One region of the Aliidiomarina sp. genome, then DNA from elsewhere that is predicted to be linked to it. Evidence: predicted binding sites of a transcription regulator. Region 1 holds the regulator's gene; the other holds the start of a gene.
What was found. The regulator LexA, encoded in region 1, represses DNA repair genes until DNA is damaged. The targets are predictions, from matches to a motif close to TACTGTATNNNNATACAGTA.
Positions count from the first base shown of each region.

Region 2: the regulator LexA is predicted to act here: its motif matches at 6,092-6,111, upstream of ACNA7P_RS10605 (ImuA family protein).

Region 1 is NZ_JBLRWZ010000030.1:12,492-25,061, reverse strand. It holds gene ACNA7P_RS08790 (M14 family metallopeptidase) at 1-538, opposite strand, end outside; gene nfuA (Fe-S biogenesis protein NfuA) at 683-1,261, shown strand; gene ACNA7P_RS08780 (DUF4397 domain-containing protein) at 1,372-2,781, shown strand; gene ACNA7P_RS08775 (MATE family efflux transporter) at 2,868-4,220, opposite strand; gene ACNA7P_RS08770 (polysaccharide deacetylase family protein) at 4,244-5,362, shown strand; gene plsB (glycerol-3-phosphate 1-O-acyltransferase PlsB) at 5,432-7,870, opposite strand; gene lexA (transcriptional repressor LexA) at 8,029-8,652, shown strand; gene ACNA7P_RS08755 (hypothetical protein) at 8,649-9,077, shown strand; gene coxB (cytochrome c oxidase subunit II) at 9,487-10,629, shown strand; gene ctaD (cytochrome c oxidase subunit I) at 10,641-12,245, shown strand; gene ACNA7P_RS08740 (cytochrome c oxidase assembly protein) at 12,251-12,570, shown strand, end outside.
Region 2 is NZ_JBLRWZ010000051.1:389-8,353, reverse strand. It holds gene ACNA7P_RS10620 (gamma carbonic anhydrase family protein) at 2-553, shown strand; gene ACNA7P_RS10615 (error-prone DNA polymerase) at 613-3,870, opposite strand; gene ACNA7P_RS10610 (Y-family DNA polymerase) at 3,870-5,315, opposite strand; gene ACNA7P_RS10605 (ImuA family protein) at 5,360-6,067, opposite strand; gene ACNA7P_RS10600 (acyltransferase) at 6,204-7,112, shown strand; partial or broken gene ACNA7P_RS10595 (mechanosensitive ion channel family protein) at 7,109-7,965, opposite strand, start outside.

The DNA of each region.
Region 1 (12,570 bases):
GTAAGATCACGGTATTATCAAGCCAGGCATCAATTTCTGGGCCTTGTGCTGCGGCTAAATAATAGGCCGTAAGTAGTGCAGCGTTTGAACCTGATGGCTCATCACCGTGCACACTGTAGCCCATATAAATAACTAATGGAGCTTCTTTGGCGTTTACGTTCTGGCTTGGATCGGTAACTGCCATATGTTGTTGGCGCATTTCTTCGAGGCGGTTTTGGTTTTCTGGCGCACTAATTTTTAGCATCATCATTGGCCGATACTCATGCGAGCGGCCAGTGATTTCGAGAGTAATCCGGTTAGAGCGTTGGGCGAGCACTTCCATATAGCGAGCAATTTGCTCTGGGCGAGCATGCCACTCACCTACTTCGAAGCCAAGGATCTCAGCGGGTTTTGGAATACTTTCATCGTAGCTAACATTGCTAGGCAGGTAATAATCTAAATCAGCGGCGATCGCGGTACTGATTCCCCCTGCGGTAAACGCTACTGCGGCAACTAGCGCTACAGAAGCCTTCTTCATTAGTGTGGGTAGTTTTATCATTGTTGTGCTCCTAAATTTCCGATTTTATCAAGCTAGCAAATCTTTGTTGATCAGCCAATAGAGTTACTATGCAATGCAGCTCTGATGCGATAGAATAAACCCTACTGAAATACTCAGGTATGTAAAATTTAGAAGGTGGTAGGCATGATTACAATTTCAGAATCTGCACAAACTCATTTCCGTGAGTTGCTAAGTCGACAAGAGGAAGGCACAAACATTCGCGTGTTTGTAGTAAATCCTGGCCGGCCGAATGCAGAGTGCGGAGTATCTTATGCTCCCCAAGATTCTGTTGAAGACACAGATATCCGCCTTAATTTCGCGGGCTTTGATGCCGTGGTAGATGCTGAAAGTGCGCCATTCTTAGAAGCAGCGGAAATCGATTTTGTTGAGCAGGAACTGGGTTCCCAGCTCACCTTAAAAGCTCCGAATGCAAAAGCACAAGCGGTAGCCGATGATGCCCCGTTAATTGAACGGGTAGATTATGTAATTCAATCAAAGGTTAACCCGCAACTCGCTAGCCATGGTGGGCAAGTGATGATTTCTGAAATTACTGATGATGGCATTGCAATTCTGCAGTTTGGTGGCGGTTGTAACGGTTGTTCAATGGTAGATGTAACCTTGAAGGAAGGCATTGAAAAACAGTTGCTTGAGCTGTTCCCGGGCGAGCTAAATGGCGTGCGTGATATTACCGAACATAGCCGTGGTGAACACTCATACTATTAAACAAGATTTAGAAAAATGTGATCCTGTTCAAATAATCCTCACGTAAGTGATTGTTGCTGACAATCAAAACGAGTAATCGTTGCTTAGTTTAACTAAACGAGGAAATCACTATGAACAGGATCACCAAAACATTAAGTGTTTCTGCTTTGGCACTAGCCTTATCCGGCTGTTTTAGTAGTTCAAGCTCCCCAGAAATCCTTACTCCAAATCCGCCAACTCCGCCGCCACCACCACTAGGTGAATTCGAGCTGCGTGTGCATCATGCTGCTGCAGATGCGCCAATGGTGAACATTACAGTGAATGGCGATAACTTTCTTGAAGATGTAGATTACCAAGTATCATCTGGCATCGCTACTGTTGAAGAAGGCGAATATGCAGTGGGCGTTGATGCAATTCTTGCCGACGGTTCTACAGCAACAGTAATTGGTCCGCTCGATATCGAGTTTGATGCCGACACACGTTATGACGTGTTTGCGCTAGGTTCAGTGGCAGGTGAAACACTTGAGCCATTTATTATTACCAATGACATTTCTGCGGTAGGCGACGGTAACGTGCGTTTACAAGTGTTACATGGAGTTCCAGTTGATTTAACTGTTGATGTATTTGTAACCGAGCTTGATGCAGATTTAAGCGCTGCTCAACCAACAGCTACACTAGCGTACCAGGATTACACGCCGCAGGTGGAAGTGCCAGCGGGTGATTATCAAGTGCGTATCACCGTAGCAGGTAACCCTGAAGCAGTGGTATTTAATTCAGGTGAGCTCTCATTACCTGCGGGTGCTGATTTATTTGTAACGGCTACCCCAAGTGTTGGCGCAAACAATGCAGATCGTCCGATTGCTTTGCTAATTGCTGATGGTGAAGGCTCGTTTGTAGTGCACTCGGTAGATGCCGGTGCCGATGTGCGCGTAGTACATGCGGTAGCTGATGCGCCTAATGTAGATGTATTAGTGAACGATGGTATTGCGCTAACAGATGTGCCGTTTTTAGCGTTCTCTGGTTACATTAATTTAGCCGCTGATGAATACAACTTTAAAGTTAATGCCACAGGTACCGATACTACAGTTATCGATGCAGACGTGGCGTTAGAAAACGCAGCGCAATATAGTGTGTTGGCAGTAGGTGAACTAACTGAAGGCAGCATTGCTCCGGCAGTGTTACAAGATTTTAACCGCCGTATCGCTACTGCAGCACAAGTACGTATTGTACATGCGTCGCCAGCAGCTGGCCCGGTAGATATTTATGTAACAGCTACTGATGATATCAGCGAAGCCACGCCAGCGTTTGCGGGTGTAGATTTCGATGCAAGTGATATTCAAGCAACGGGTAATGTAGCGTTATTACCTGGCGAATATTATGTAACTGTTACGTTAGCAGATACAAAAGATGCAGCAATCGGCCCAATCTTGCTTGATTTAGCAGGTGGTGGTTTATATACCGCTATTGCTGTAGATGCTACTGGCGGTGGTTTATTACCGCAACTCATCTTGATGGATGATTTTGTAGCAGAAGAAATGTAATTCCCCTGGGCAAAGTAGTATTGCCTTCGCCGCCCTCACGTACTGTGAGGGCGGCTTTTTTATAATTTTTTTACCCTTGCGCTGCACTACAATTGCCCTTGCATGTAGCTGCTTTTGCGCAACCAGAGCCATTGCCCAAGCCCTCGAGCAGCCATAAAACAGCATAAAGCGAGCCATAAACTGTGATTGCCAAGGGTGGCAAAAGTAGGAATGAAATTGGTAATCGCCCACACCGGGAAGAAAATGCCAAAGGCAGCTATGAGCATGGTGTTCCGCATTGCTTTACTTGCGCCAAGGCCGATAAAAACGCCATCAAAGAAATAGCTCCAATGAGCGATGAGCGGCAGTATAATGAGCCATGGCAGGTAGATGCTTGCGGTGTTAATTACCTCTGGAATATTGGTAATCAAATGCACAATGGTATGGCCAAATAGCCAGAATATTGCCGCATAAACCGCAGCAAATAGAATTGACCAGAGTAAACCGAGCTGGTACCAACGCCTTATGCGCTCGGAATTCTTTTGCCCTTTTGCTTGGCCGATTAATGCTTCTACTGAATAGGCAATGCCATCAAGCCCTAAAGAAATGAGCACCAAGAACTGCATTAATACTGCATTGGCGGCTACTACCGGGGCACCGTAGTAACTGGCGTAGCCCGTCATCATTGCGATACATAGTTGTAACGCTAACGAACGAATGAAAATATCACGGTTCATATTCAACAGCGCTTGCATATTTTGCCATTGCGGCATTGGGAAACGCTTCAACCGTAGGGCTTTGCTAACGATTAGCAAACCAATAATGGCAGTACTCCATTCGGCGCCAAAAGAAGCCCAAGCAGCGCCCGCCACGTTCATGCCAAGGCCAATAATTAAAATCACATCCGCAATAACGTTAACGGCGTTGGTAAAAATCACCAATAGCATCGCGGCCCGTGCTTGCTGCCGGCCCAGCAAAACGCCCAGTACCACTAAATTGATCAACGCTGCTGGCGCTGCCCATACTCGAATTTGTATGTAGGCATTGGTAAGCTGTAATAGCTCGCCATCAATTGCTAAGATGGCGGCGAGCAGCCGGGCGAATAGTGGCGAGGCAAGAATGATACTAAGGCCAATTACTACCGCGAACACCACACCGTGAACAAAGTGTTGTTGTTGCTCAGTGATATTTTCCGCGCCGTAGGCATGCGCAATTACCGCAGTAGTCGACATTCGCAAAAATACCGCGAGTAAATAGATAAAACTAAGTACCATGGCGCCCAAGGCAACGGCGCTTAGATAAATAGCATCGGGCAAATGGCCGATAATCGCGGTATCAACAAGGCCAAGCATTGGGGCTGCGATATTGGAGATGATCATCGGCAAGGCAATGGCAAATACCATTTTGTGATCACGCTTGGGGAAAACCAATCGAAATGACGATCGCGAGCCAGCAGACATTAATTACACTCCGGAGATAAGTAATGCGATTAAAAAAATATGCGCTAATGCTAACACTTTTTGGCGCCTTACTGGGTTGTTCACCGAACTCAAATAGTGCTACTGCTACATCGGCTAATGAAGCAAGTGAAGCGAACGTAGCGAATGAGGCGCATGCCTCTATTTTGCTATATCACCATGTGAGCGATACAACACCCCGAGTTACCAGTGTAACGGCAGATGAGTTAAGGGATCACTTACAGTATTTGCGTGATAACGATTTTACCGTAATTGATATTCGTGATTCGATTGCTGCCGCAAAAGGCGAAAAAGAGATTCCCGAGAAATCGGTAGTAATTACCTTTGATGATGCTTATCAGAATATTTTTACTAATGGCTGGCCGGTATTAAAAGAGTTTGGCGTGCCTTGGACATTATTTGTAACTACGGATCCGGTTGGCCAAACAGCTGGCCGTTATATGAGTTGGGATCAGGTGCGTGAACTGCATGAAGCGGGCGTAGTAATTGCTAACCATTCTACCGATCACTCGCACATGCCGCGGCGAGTAGCAGGGGAAAGTGAGCAAGCCTGGCTGCGGCGCATGCGCGAAAATATTCTAGCGGCCGAAGCTAAAATAGAAGATGAAGTTGGCGTAAGTTATAAATTATTCGCCTATCCATACGGTGAGTACGATAACAAACTAGCGGATCTTGTAGCCGAGCTCGGCTTTATTGGCTTCGGCCAGCATTCTGGTGGTTTTGGGGCTACCAGTGATATGCGCGCAATTCCCCGTTTTGCGGCCGCAGGCATGTATGCAAATTTGCATACCTTGGGTACAAAAATGGCGGCACTATCGTTACCGGTGAAGGATGTGCAGTATCGCGATACACTATTACGCCACGATGAAACCAAACCCGAACTCACCCTAACTGTTGATATCAGTGATTTTCATCCTAATCAGGTAAATTGCTTTATCGGCGGGCAACCGCATAGCCCAAATTGGCAGGATGATCATACCTTTACTATTCAGGCTACCGAGCCATTGGCTATTGGCCGCGGCAGGTATAACTGCACAGCACCAAGCCGCGCAAAACCTGGCCGTTTCTATTGGTATTCTATGCAGTGGATTCGCCCCGATGCACAAGGTTCGTGGCCAGATTAATCGGTTTTTTGATACTCAAAGGGCTCCTTGCGATGGAACCCTTTGTAAGTTGCGCACGAGCAGAGATTGTTATTTTGCTAAAATACGCTGCACGGAATCGCGGATGGTTTGTTGCACTTGGCTACCCAGTAGCACATCTATTTCATCACTAAGAATTGCCGTGCGCTCATCAGAGGTGAAATCGCCGGCATCCGTTACGTGAACGTAGCGTTCAGATTTCAGGGTACTTACCAAAGTACTGAACACGCGCTTATCGTAAAATTCTGGTGCATCAATACCGTGCCGTGTTCCTACGCGCGAACCTACCTGTTCACTATACTGTTCCAGCTCATTGCGCGAAAGCGCATCCGATTGTTGTAATAACTCAAATACAATAGCGTAGCGAACCAGGGTTTCTTCAGCCGCATTCGCCAGTAAGGTTAGCTGCACGTAACCCGGTGTATTACGGCCAACAATAGTATAACTACCATCATTCTCCACCAGCCATTGCTGGCGCACAAACTCCTCGCAAAGTGCAGCTACCCAAAGCGGAACTTCACTACTGTGGCGATTAACAAACAGCTCGGCTTCCAACAGTGGGAATACCTTTTGCATAAACTGTGCAGCTTCTACTGCTGTGAATTTTTCGCCTTTGCGTGCAAAGCGCGCGAGCAGTGCCGGCACAATAAACATGTGCAGAATATTGTTGCGATAATAGGTTAGGGTTACCGCTTGTACTTGATCGAGCGCTACCACTGAACCAGCGTTGTTTTCGCTAATCGCTAACTTATCCATCTTTGTTAAATGCTCCCACAGCGCTTCAGTTTCCCATTCGGGTACATGGATATCATTGCTGTAAGGAACCTCGCGGTGCAACGCTAAGTAGCATTGAATTTGCGCAAGTAACTCTTCTTTAGTTAATGTGTGGCGCTCAGCGCTTAACAGTACTAATCCAGTTAAGTTAATGCTATTCAACGCTGCACCGTCATTAATGCGGCGCATCATAATATCAGCTAAATCATTCACAACTGGCGTTAACCAACGTGGTTTCGCTGGTTCTTCAGCTCCACGGGTAACTGAATCACGCCAATCAGGCTGCGTGTTATCAAGATACTCGGAAAGCCGCAGTGGCTCGCCAAAGGTTACAAACCCGTGGCCAAAGTTGCGTAATTTGCGTAGAATTCCGAATACTTGAAATACCGATTCTTTCTCCTTCTTCGCGCCTTTGAGTTCGCCATGGTAAGTAGCTACTTCCATTACATGTTCGTAGCCCAGATATACTGGCACAAATGTAACTGGCCGATTCACGCCGCGTAACTGGCTTTGTAGGGTCATTGCGAGCATGCCAGTTTTCGGCTGCAATAGCCTACCGGTGCGGCTGCGGCCACCTTCCATGAAGTATTCAACCGCATAACCTTTGCGAAATAATCGGGTGAGATATTCACGAAACACAGTGGAATACAGTTTGTTACCACGGAAACTACGGCGTAAAAAGAAGGCGCCACCGCGGCGAAATATTGTGCCTACTGGGAAGAAATTTAAGTTTACTCCAGCAGCAATGTGCGGCGGTACTAAGCCTTCTTTGTAGATTACATAACTTAATAACAAGTAATCCATGTGGCTGCGGTGGCAAGGAACATAAACAATTTCATGACCATCTTGGGCTAGTTTCCGAATGATATCGCCGTTTTTAACGGTGATGCCGTTATAGATTTTGTTCCATAACCAAGTAAGGAAATGATCGCCGAAGCGCACCAAGCCCTCTCGATAATCAGCGGCAACTTCATGTAAATAACTACGCGCTCTTTTTACTGCTTGTGCTTCAGTAATTTTCTTTGCGCGAGCTTCTTCGTTGATGGCTGCTCGAATCGCGGAAGATTCCAATAGCTCTTGGATCATTGCTTCGCGCCCGAGTAATTTAGGCCCCGCAACTGCATAGCGAAGGCGGGCAAAGTGGGTGCGAGCAACGCGAGTAAGTTTATGGGCAAGTTCCACATCACTGGCGTGGCTTGTGGCCATAGTACGTAAGCTTACCGGCCGTGAAACTCGAGCCAGAATATTGCGGCCAGAAAATAACACCAACCAAAACTTACGAAATTTGCCGGGAACTTCGATATCCGCGGTCATGGTGCGGCCTTCATTATGCTCACGGCCAGGCTCACGGCCCCAAAAAAGACCTATTGGGTACATATGTACGTTGTAGCTGGAATTCTGCTGATGTAGGTTGAGTAACTCCACGAATGCATCTTGCGGTGTTTGCCCCAACCTGCGTTTTGGGTCTTCCAGATACAACACCCGATCATAAAGCTTGCCATTCAGCGCTAGCGGCTCGGTTGGATCGGGTAACTGTAAAGCGTGAGCTGCTTTCCGTGCCGCCACAAGATCGGTGGCAGAAGGGCTACGCATTACGTACACCACGTGGTCTGGCGCCGAAGGCTTTTGCTCATGTTCGTCAGCGATCGCTGAAACCTTGGTGAGCCAACTTACAGGTAGGCGAATCAATTTATACATTAACGATGTTGTTCTCATTTCTTCTCCGGCAGCTAACCAAGCAACCCATATATTGCGCATAGAATATCATTTTTAACGGGTTGTTGCTGCTCTGGCAAAAATTGTTCAAAAAAAGTTGCGCTGTATGGATTACTGTATATACTAACAGTGTACTGTATGAATAAACAGGTGATGATATGCGTCCGTTAACGCCAAGACAGCAACAAATTCTCGATATGATTCGCACTAATATTGAAGCAACAGGTATGCCACCAACGCGTGCTGAAATTGCTCAGCGTTTAGGTTTTCGTTCGGCGAATGCAGCTGAAGAGCATTTAAAGGCTTTAGCGAAAAAAGGCATGATTGAAATGATGCCTGGCATGTCGCGTGGTATTCGCCTAATTCAAGAAGACGCCACTTTGGTGGATAACCTTGGCTTACCTTTAATAGGGCAGGTAGCTGCCGGTGAGCCGATATTAGCGCAACAGCACATCGAAGGGCATTATCAAGTAGATCAATCGATGTTTCATCCACATGCCGATTTCTTGCTTCGGGTAAATGGGATGAGCATGAAAGAAATCGGCATCCTTGATAATGACATCCTTGCAGTACATAAAACCAACGAAGCCCGCAATGGCCAAATAGTTGTTGCCCGTGTGGAAGACGACGTTACCGTAAAACGCTTTGAACGCCGCGGAAATATGGTTCTCCTGCATCCCGAAAACGAAGAGTTTTCGATTATTCAGGTAGATCTAACCCAACAGTTTATGACCATTGAAGGGTTGGCCGTAGGTGTAATTCGCAATGGAGGCTGGTTATGAATTATTCTTCTTTAGCTCGGAAATTTGCCCACCCTGGGGTTTGGGGCAACGAAAATACTGCCACTCAATGTGTAAATGTTTCTGAACAAGCAATGCATCAGCAACTTTGGGCAACCTTAAGCACGATGCGTAAGCGCGATGACCAATGGGTTACTGTAATCGGTAAGCCCCCGCGTACACTTATCGCTCAGCTTATCGCGGCAGGTATTCGGCCAGATCGCATTCGTAAGGTGTCTACTAGCAACAGCGAAACCGCGTTGTGGGCTACGGAACAGGCGTTACTTATTGATAATAGCCAACTTGTTATCGCTTGGTTAACACCTTATAGCGGCCGTGATAAGCAGCGGATTCAATTGGCGGCAAAAGCCAGCAAAGCGTTGAACTTTATCTTTGCACCTGATTATCAACCAGCTGCGGTGCATTAAAAACAAGCACTAAGAAATCTTAGCGAGATTATTAAATGAACAGCTTTGTTTAAAAAACAAACATTCCGTCTCCACTCACTCCAAAAATTTTGGAGTTTCCCCAGGGGTTGTTAACAACAACCCCTTTTTTATTAACATTTTTGGTGGTATTTTGATCCACATCAAATAACCCGCTGTGGTTACGAAGAAGTATACTTATGTGCGTAATACCTAAGTAATTCGTTTCAGCGACTTGATAATACCTAAACAATAATTGCCATTAAGGCAAAAAATAATAACAAAAGGTTATGCAAGCATTGGGATTTTTTGGGGAAATGTTGTTCCTGCCTTGCTAACCTCTTTGTTCTTCGAAATCTTCATACTCTGCCCCCAGCACCTGAAGATGCCTAAGAATAAGAGGAGAAGTCGAGTGAAAGTGAGACTAACGAGCCTGCTCGTCGGTGCGATAGCGTTGTTCACAGCAACCATTGCTTCGGCGCAACCAAGCCAGTTAAATCTTACCCGTGGTGCAACCGATATAAGCCGGCAAGTGTACGATCTGCACATGTTGGTTTTTTATATTTGCGTTGCTATTGGCGTAGTGGTTTTCACTGCAATGTTCATTTCAATCGTTCGGCATCGCAAAAGCCGTGGTGTTGAACCAGCGAAGTTCCATGACAACGTAAAGGTTGAAATTGCGTGGACAGTAATCCCATTTTTGATTTTGATTGGGATGGCCGTACCGGCAACTATTACATTGATCAAAATGGACGATACCAGTGAATCTGATCTCAGTGTTCTGGTTACCGGTTCGCAATGGCGTTGGCATTACAGCTACTTGGATTACGATGTTGAATATCTGAGTAACATGGCAACTCCTCGAGAACAGATTTATGGCCGCTTACCGCAAACTGAGAACTATCTCCTTGAAGTGGACCGCCCATTAGTGATCCCAACCGGGAAAAAGGTTCGCTTCCTGATTACTTCAGACGATGTAATTCATTCTTGGTGGGTGCCTGAGTTTGCAGTGAAGAAAGATGCCAACCCGGGTTATATCAACGAAGCATGGACTCGCGTAGATAAGCCAGGCATTTATCGTGGCCAATGTGCTGAGCTGTGCGGCCGTGATCATGGCTTTATGCCGATTGTGGTGATTGCCAAAGAACCAGCCGACTTCGAGGCTTGGATTCAAGGTGAAGAACAGCGCTTAGCTGAACGCCGTGCTGAAGAAGAGCGTTTATTGTCTATGGAAATGGATAAAGACGAGCTTATGCGCATTGGTCAACAAATTCACCTTTCCCAATGTGCGGCATGCCATCAGCCAAACGGCCAAGGTATTCCCGGAGTGTTCCCGGCGATTGCCGGATCAGAAGTGGCGTTGAATGATCGCGCGCGCCATATTGATGTGGTGGTGAACGGCGTGGCTGGCAGCGCAATGCAATCGTTCCGAAACAGTTTGAGTATGAGTGAGATTGCAGCAGTTGTTACCTACCAACGCAATGCGTGGGGTAACGATACTGGCGATGTTGTGCAAGCTGCGGATATCCACAATCACATTCAAGGTAACCAATAGGGGGCATTGCTATGAGCACTATTACTGATACCCATAGCGCCCCAGCGGCGCATGATGATCACGATCATCACGACCACAAGCCAACAGGTATTAAACGTTGGTTATTTACTACCAACCATAAAGATATCGGTACGATGTATTTATGGTTTAGTTTTGCGATGTTCCTGTTAGGCGGCAGCATGGCGTTAATGATTCGCGCCGAATTGTTCCAGCCAGGCATGCAAATTATTGATCCGCATTTCTTCAACCAAATGACCACCATGCATGGTGTGATTATGGTATTTGGTGCGGTAATGCCAGCATTTGTTGGTTTAGCCAACTGGATGATTCCAATGATGATTGGTGCGCCGGACATGGCGTTACCACGCATGAACAACTGGTCATTTTGGATCTTACCATTTGCTTTTCTGATTATGCTATCGTCATTCTTTATGCCCGGTGGTGCCCCAGCATTCGGCTGGACCTTCTATGCTCCACTTTCTACTACTTACAGTACAGATTCCACGGCGCTGTTTGTATTTGCGATGCATATTATGGGCATGAGCTCGATCATGGGTGCGATTAACGTAATCGTTACCATTATGAACATGCGGGCTCCTGGCATGAACTATATGAAGATGCCACTGTTTGTATGGACATGGTTTATTACTGCATTCCTCCTTATTGCAGTGATGCCAGTATTGGCGGGTGTAGTTACCATGGTACTTACTGATAAGTACTTTGGCACATCATTCTTTGATGCGGCGGGTGGCGGTGACCCAGTGTTGTTCCAGCATCTATTCTGGTTCTTCGGGCACCCTGAAGTATACATCATGATTCTGCCCTCGTTTGGTATCGTATCAGCAATCATTCCGGCATTTGCGCGTAAGCGGTTATTTGGTTACGCCTCAATGGTATACGCTACCGCGTCAATTGCAGGCTTGTCGTTCTTAGTATGGGCTCACCATATGTTCACTACCGGGATGCCAACCTTTGCGTCGCTATTCTTTATGTATATGACGATGCTGATCGCGGTGCCTACAGGAGTGAAGATATTTAACTGGGTAAGCACCATGTGGCGCGGTGCAATGACATTTGAAACACCGATGTTATTCTCAATTGCGTTTGTGGTGCTATTTACCATTGGTGGTTTGTCCGGAGTAATGCTGGCAATTACACCAGTAGATTACCAATACCATGACACCTACTTTGTAGTAGCTCACTTTCATTATGTGTTGGTATCGGGCGCGGTATTCTCGATTCTAGCTGCTGCCTACTATTGGTTACCGAAGTGGTCTGGGGTTATGTACGATGATTTTCTGAGTAAGATGCACTTCTGGTGCTCGCTTATTTCAGTAAACATTTTGTTCTTCCCAATGCACTTCGTTGGTTTGGCAGGCATGCCGCGCCGAATTCCAGATTATGCCCTGCAGTTCGCCGATATTAATGCGATTGTAAGTGTTGGTGGGTTCTTATTTGGTTTCTCGCAGCTTATTTTCTTAGCTGTAGTTGTGAAGTGCGCTCTGAAGAAAGGCGAACCCGCACCAGCGAAACCATGGGAAGGGGCTGAAGGCTTAGAGTGGACAGTGCCTTCACCGGCGCCATACCACACCTTTGATGTGCCACCTAAGGTATAACTGCAATGAGTGAACAGAACGAAGAAAAGAAAGCAGCGCGCCCGAACAATAGCCGGATAATTACTCGGCTATTGGCCTCGGTGATGTTGATGTTTGCTTTTGGTTTTGCCTTGGTGCCGCTATACGAAAAGTTTTGTGAAATAACGGGCTTTAATGGCCGTACCAGCAATACTGCTGCACAAACTATCGATGGTATGCAGGTTGATCAATCCCGGGTAGTAACCGTGGAGTTCCACACGCGTGTTAGCCGTGGGGTTCCATGGGAATTCTCTCCCGAGGTTCGTTCTATTCGAATTCACCCAGGTGAAGTAAAAGTAGTTAATTT
Region 2 (7,965 bases), on a different contig from region 1:
TATGACAGCAAGTGCATTCGTGGGCCGTTCCTATAAGGGTAAATTGCCAAAATTAGGCGAGGGGGTTTTTGTAGATCCATCCGCAGTTTTGGTGGGTGACATTGAAATTGGCGCCGATAGTAGCATTTGGCCGTTAGTTGCAGCGCGTGGTGATGTGAACCATATTCGCATTGGCGCACGAACAAACGTACAAGATGGTGCCATTTTGCACGTTACCCGTACTAGCCCAGAGGATGCTACGGGTTACCCTTTGATTATTGGTGATGATGTAACGGTAGGCCACCAAGTAATGTTGCACGGCTGCACTGTGGGTAATCGGATTTTGATTGGCATGTCGGCCACGGTAATGGATGGCGCCGTAGTAGAGGATGATGTAATCATTGGTGCCGGTTCGTTGGTTCCGCCTGGCAAATGTTTAACGAGTGGCTATTTATATGTAGGCAGCCCTGTGAAACAAGCGCGCCGCCTTACGGATGAAGAGCAGGCTTTTTTAAAGAAATCTGCCGAAAATTATGTATGGTTAAAAAACGATTACTTAGCAGAAGCAGAGTAATCACAGCACATAACGCATATTGCTCGCGGCATAGTGACAAGCTGAGCGAGCAGTAATCGTTAATGGAAATCACGTGATTTAACTTGGGCATTTGGTAGCTGCCCAGTTAAATCACGTAAATCTCCCGCCACAATATGAATAACATCACCTTCAATTTCCAATACACCCTTTACTTGTAACAATTGGGCCTTCAGCCACTGCTTGCGTTGCCGGCGAGCCAGCTCTTGCCAGAGCACTACATTAATAGTGCCCGTATGATCTTCTAAGGTTAGGAAGGTAACGCCACTCGCGGTACTTGGCCGTTGCCGATTCGTAACTAGGCCGATAACCGTTACCAACTGCCCTGAGCGTAGGCTCGGTAACGCATTCGCTGTATGATGCTTCGGTAACACATCTAACTCATGCAATAGTGCTAACGGGTGCTTGCCTAAGGTAAGCCCTAAGGATTGATAATCTTCCTGCATGTTTGCAAATTCATTTGGAGCAGCAAGCGCGTATTCATTCATTGGCTGCTCATGCACGTTCAGTAGCGAAAGCTGCTCTGTTTCCCGTTGGGGATTGGGTTCACGCAGGGTGGTTAAATTCCAGCGCGTTTGATAACGATTACCACTGAGCTCAACAAGAGCGTTTGCACTTGCTAGTAACTCTTTACCCCTATCACTAAAGCTGCACGCCTCACAGATTTGCAAAAACTCCTGCATATCCGTGAACCCAGCAACTGGCCGGTGCTGCAATAACCGATTGAGCTCGTGCTGCACTAACCCCTTGATTAAGCGAAAGCCAAGCCTGATCATCGGTTCTGCTGCGCTCTTTGCCGAAGGCTGCGCCGGGGTTTCTGCTGAAACACTAAGTGCTTGTGCATGCTGAGGCTCTGCAGATGGTTGTAACGCATGATTCCAGGTACTGCTATTAATGGAGATCGGTAACACTGCTACCTGATGGCGGCGCGCATCTTGAATTAATTGAGAGGCGGTGTAAAAGCCCATTGGCTGGCTATTCAGCAAACCAACATAAAATGCGGCCGGATAGTGGCACTTCAACCATGAGGAAGCGTAAGCTAAGTTGGCAAAACTAGCTGAGTGAGATTCTGGAAAGCCATATTCACCAAAGCCACAGATTTGCTCGAATAACCGTTCCGCAAATTCTTGGCTATAACCTCGAGCGCGCATGCCGTTAATTAACTTTTCTTGGAATGCCATAAGTTTGCCTTTGCTGCGCCAGCTCGCCATCGCACGCCGCAACGCATCGGCCTCACCACCACTAAAGCCGGCTGCTACCATGGCTAATTTAATTACTTGCTCTTGAAAAATAGGAACGCCCAAGGTGCGCTTGAGCACTTGCTCTACTGCGGGGTTAGGGTAGGTAATAGATTCTTTGCCTGCGCGGCGCCGTAAATAGGGATGCACCATATCACCTTGAATAGGCCCTGGCCGCACAATGGCAATTTGAATCACTAAATCATAAAAGCAATTTGGCTTTAAGCGCGGCAGCATGTTCATCTGCGCCCGAGATTCAATTTGAAACACGCCTACCGAATCAGCTTTTTGCAGCATTCGATACACCTGTGGATCATCTTGTGGAATACTCGCCAAACTATGTTGCACGCCATAAAAATTTGGCAATAACGCAAGAGTTTTACGAATTGCTGTAAGCATACCAAGCGCTAACACATCAACTTTGAGCAAACAAAGGGCTTCAATATCATCTTTATCCCACTGAATTACCGTGCGCTCTGCCATAGCCGCATTCTCAATCGGCACTAAATCGGCTAATTCGCCCGCGGCTATAACAAAACCACCCACATGTTGCGAAAGGTGCCGTGGAAAACCCAGCAGCGCCTCGGTAAGCATCAGCAAATGCGCTCCTTGCGGATGATTCATTACGCCCATTTGCTGGAGTTGTATGCGCCAATCGTTTTCACTATCACGACGATCTAAGCGATTTAAAAACTGTTCAATTTGCGCCTCTGGAAAGCCCAGTGCTTTACCCACATCGCGCAGCGCACTACGTAACCGATAGGTGATTACAGTAGCCGCCAACGCCGCTCGATTACGGCCGTATTTATTATAAATATACTGAATTATTTCTTCGCGTCGCTCATGCTCAAAATCAACATCAATATCTGGCGGCTCATTACGCTCTCGAGAAATAAATCGCTCGAATAGCAGCTGTGATTGCGCTGGGTTTACCGCCGTAATTCCTAAGCAATAGCACAATACCGAATTGGCCGCCGAGCCTCGGCCTTGGTGCAAAATATTCTGCTGCCGCGCGAATACCACAACATCGTGAATGGTAAGGAAGAAGTGCGCATAGCCTAGCTCTTCTACTAAGGTAAGCTCTTTTTCCAATTGCTCACGAATTGCCTTTGGCACACCATTCGGATAGCGCCAGCGTAAGCCCTGCAAGCCAAGCTGGCGTAAATAACCATTAGCGGTAAAGCCTTGCGGCACTACTTCAGCAGGGTATTCATAGCGCAACTCACTTAAGTTAAAGCTACAGCGTTGCGCAATTACTTCTGTTTCTGCCAACCATTTTGCCGGCAGCAACTGCTCGAGTTCTGCTAACGTGCGCAAACTCACTTCCGCATTCGCAAGCCGCGAGAAACCTAATTTGGCCACCGGAATGTGCTTGCGGATGGCTTGTAACACATGCAATAACGGTAACCGTTCTCGGTGGTGTATGCGTACGCCACCTGTAGCCACTATCGGCCAGCCGGTAGTGGCCGAGAATTGCCGCAAATACTGCATCTGTTGCCGATCCGTGGGCTGCAAATAGCGTTGGTACATCAGCCAACAACGTTGTGGAAATGCAGTTTGTAATTGCTGCGCTAGTTCTGCAATTGGATTCCTAGAAGCACTGGAGGGCGTGGTAAATTCCGCAGTTGCGGCAGTTACAACATCAGTTGCACACTGATGATTACCATGAGCTGGTTGCATAAACCGCGGTAACCACAATAATAAACAGTTACTTAAATCACTCTCGAGTAAATCTTGCGCCGCAAATGTGTAGCTGCCTTTTTCGGCAGCACGCCTACATTGGCTAATGAAGCGGCCGATTTGGCCATAACCTTGGCGATTTTTGGCTAGTAATACGAATACTCCAAACTGCTGACAGCGAAACTCACTGCCACTAATTAACTTCAAGTTTGCTTGCTTACTGGCTTGCCAAGCTTTTACTAACCCCGCATAAGAGCATTCATCAGTGATCGCAATCGCCGAATAGCCGAGTTGAGCTGCTTGCAGCACTAACTCTGCAGGAGAAGATGCCGCTCGCAAAAAACTGTAGTGGCTTAAGCAATGCAACTCTGCATAAGCCATTAGCTAAACCAACCCTGCTGCCACCAGCATTGCTGCTGGTAATCGTAAAACAACCAACCGGGTTGCCCAAGCGCATTTAACCCCAACCAGTAATCTCGGCATACTCCCTGAGCAATACCATTCATATCATGAGGCTGGGGCTGCCACCACGGCGTACAGTGCCGCTCTGGCCCGCGCAATAGTTGCCATTGTTGTATTTGTACCGGTTGCGGCTGCGGTAACAGCCATAACGGCCTACCCAAAGGATGTGCACCCAACTCTTGGGCCAGCGCGGTGTTTTTACCAGCCCCTTGTGCGGAGGTTAAGTATGCACCGGCCGGAGAGCGCTGCCAGGCCTGTTCTGGTAACCATTCGTTGGCTGTTTGCACTGCAAATACTCGCGCTTGCCCAAGCCGAAGCTGTAATTCATTCAACAGCCGCGGCAATGGCTTACGTTGCTTTTTGCCACTATTGAGTAAATCACCATGCTGTTTGCTACGCGGGTGCAACTGCTTAGCTTGTAAACCGAGCTCTAAAACAGGAGCGGCTAACTTCAACGCCACTATTTTTAACTGACAAAAATTATCTAGCTCATTTGCTAAATAAGCACCATGGGCCAAACCGATTTCTATACGAGTGGGTTCATGATCACGATGGTGTAACACTAACTGCAAATAACGCGTTTCTTGCTGCCGGCCTTCTAAGAAGTGTTCTAGCTCTTGCAGCATTCGCTTTAATGGAAACCGCAATGCTTGCCAGCTACGCGCTTCTGCCACTAAACAAAAACGTTGATAAAACCATTGCGGTGGCTGGAAGTAGTGTAGTAATTCATGCTGCTCACCTTGAATACGCGCCAGCCATTGCACTAACTCTTGCCCCATGCGTTGCCCCGCCAAAGCACGTGGAATAGCCTGCAAAGCTCCAAGCGTGTGCAAGCCCAAGCGCTGTAGTTTTTCAATTAGTTTTGGGGCGCAGGGTAAGTAGTGAATCGGCACATCGGCCGCATTTGTTACGCCCGCCTGCGCCAACATTTTTGCCACTAAAGGGGTGGCACCAGAACCGCATTGATAGCGCAATTGCCAAGGAGCAAGCTGCAGCATTAACTGCTGTTGGCTTTGCTGTATATCAGGATACAACTTCCGCATTGGCTTTAAATCAAGCCAAAAACCAGCCGGGGCATCAAGGCTAATAAGCGCAAACACTTGGTACAAATCGGCTGCCAGCTGTTGCAATAAATGCCGCTGTTGAGCCTCTCGATAAGGATAAGCCGCTAAATTCTCAGCCAGCACCCAAGCATCTGATAATGAGCATCCGGGTTGAATCCCCATTACCATCGCCGTTTCATTGGCCTGCACCACTCGCTGCTCCTGCTGCCCATACAACACTGCGGGTAAGCCCTTTAATTCAGGTTGTAACGCTTGCATTCGATCCAACTGCAGCGCAGGTAACTGCACATATACCCACATATATTCGCCTATATCGCTATTCGAAAGCCGCTACCAATAAGCTGCTAACCGGAAGGCCAGCGAGGTAATGGCTGCCGTGGCAAGCGAATCGGCCAGCCACCGTTACGCTTTAACAACTGCCACTGCACATTTGCCAACTGCGCTACATTATCGCGGCTATGTGCAGGCTCAACATGCACACGTAAACGCGTTGCATAACTACGCGCTTCCTCATTTTGCACACCCGTAATCACAAATACCCAAGCGTCACTCTCGGCTGCAGCTAGGTGCAAACGGCGTACTGCTGTAGCGCTAAGCTGTTCCGCCCAAAGCAGCAGCATCGCTACTTGGCCACTATGCAATATTGTTTCCGCAGCCCATAAGGCATCTACCGCATTGGCTGGATTAATCACAATGTGCTGCGCAGCACTACTGCTAGAAGTTTTTGCTATTGCGTTGTTTGCCTGCAGTGCTAGCATTCCTTGTAATGCTGGAGCATACGGAATGGCTGGCGGCGCTAACCAAAATACAGGCCGCGCTAGTTCGGCTGCTTTTGCAATGCCAGCTGCAAGCAAACTTAATTCACCACTAAATAAATGTGCACATTGCAATTCATGCACCCGCCCACATAACCAGCCTCCGCCAAGCGCTTGGTCCAACACACTCTGGCCACTCGATACATGCACATCTGCTTGCTCCCTAGCACTACAAGGCCTTGCATTACCTTTCCATAGCGAACCGCGCTCAATAAGCTGTTGCAGCTCTGCATGCATTACGCTCTCCTTTGAATACCAAAATACTGTACGTATATACAGTGTATGCAATTCTATTTTCTTTGCAAGGAGTTCTGCGTTTTAGGTAAGTTAAGGTATGATTAACAAAGAATAAAAATTATAGGGAAGCATGCTTATGTTGCATTTTTTACCAGCTCCATTGCGGGTACTGTTTAATTTTCTGTGGGGCGCTATCGCAACCGCAGTAATCGGTATCACTATTATTGTTTTGGGTATTTTTAAGTTCATTATTCCGATTCCGGCTGTGCAGCGTTTTATTTCGCGCTTAGCCAATGGCGCGTTTCGCGGGTGGGCTTATGCAGTTTCAGCAATGTTTCGTATTAGTTACTCAGTAGAATGGTTTGTAGAAGGTGATATTCCGAACGATCGGAATGGTTGGTTCATGATTCTCTGCAATCACATGAGCTGGGTAGATATCGTGGCTCTGATGCACTTATCGCGTAAGAACCTACCCATGCCACGCTTCTTTCTAAAGCAAGAGTTGTTTTGGGTACCGATTATCGGTGTTGGTTGTTGGGTGCTCGATATGCCGTTTATGAAGCGCTACAGCAAGGAGCAAATTGCGAAACGCCCAGAGCTAAAAGGTAAGGATATTGAAACCACGCGAGAGAAATGTGAAAAATTTCGCAATATTCCTACTACGGTGATCAATTTTTGCGAAGGCACGCGCTTTACAGAACAAAAGCGGCAACAAAAGCAAAGCGCTTATCGGCATTTATTAACCCCAAAAGCAGGTGGAACCTCATTTACGTTGCAAGCCATGGGTAATCAATTTCAAGAAATCCTTGATATCACCTTGGTATATCCTGATCGGCAAAGCAATCGCTCTATCGTGCTAGATTTGTTGGCCGGTAGGTTGAAAAAGATTTATGTATATATTGATCGCATTCCAGTAACCGACGATTTGCGCGGGGATTACTTTAATGATCCCGAGTTTCGGGATCATTTTCAAAGCTGGCTAAATAGCCGTTGGCAATTAAAAGATGAGCGTATTCAAGAAGTGCTAGATCGGGAAACCCTTTAATCCGGCTTGTCTTCTGGCACCGTAGTTTTTACGCTCGTATCACGCAGTGAGCGTAAATCCACACCGCTTGGATGCTGGTAAACACGCAAGCCAAACTCCGGCAGAATAGAAAGAAGGTGATCAAACAAATCAGATTGAATTGCCTCGTAATCTACCCAAGCTGTAGTATTGGTAAACCCATATACTTGCAGCGGCAAGCCATCAGATGTTGGCGCCAACTGCCGTACCATCATGGTCATATCTTGGTGTATGCGCTGGTGGTGCTTCAAATAGTTTAAGATATAAGCTCGGAAGGTACCGATATTCGTGATACGCCTAGTATTTGCAGGCTCTTTACCTTCGTCTTTAAGTGATTGATTCCAATCATCAATTTCTTTCTGTTTACTTTCTAGATACTCACGCAATAATCGAAAGCGCGATAATCGAGTTTTATCTTCATCACTCAAAAAGCCAATACTTTGCTGATCCAACAAAATATTGCGCATAATACGCCGGCCACCCGAATCTTGCATGCCGCGCCAGTTTTTAAACGAATCGGTAATAAACCGGCGGGTAGGGATGGTGGTGATGGTTTTATCCCAGTTCTGTACTTTTACCGTATGCAGGGCAATATCAATCACATCGCCATCCGCATTCAATGCTGGCATTTCTACCCAATCACCCACTCGCACAATATCATTCGAGGAAATCTGCATGCTGGCCACTAGTGAAAGTAAGGTATCTTGGAATACCAGCATTAATACAGCTGCCATTGCCCCAATACCGGAAAGCAGAATAACCGGCGAACGATCAATTAACGCCGCAATAATCAGAATTGCCGATACAAGGTAAATAACGATTTTTATAACTTGGA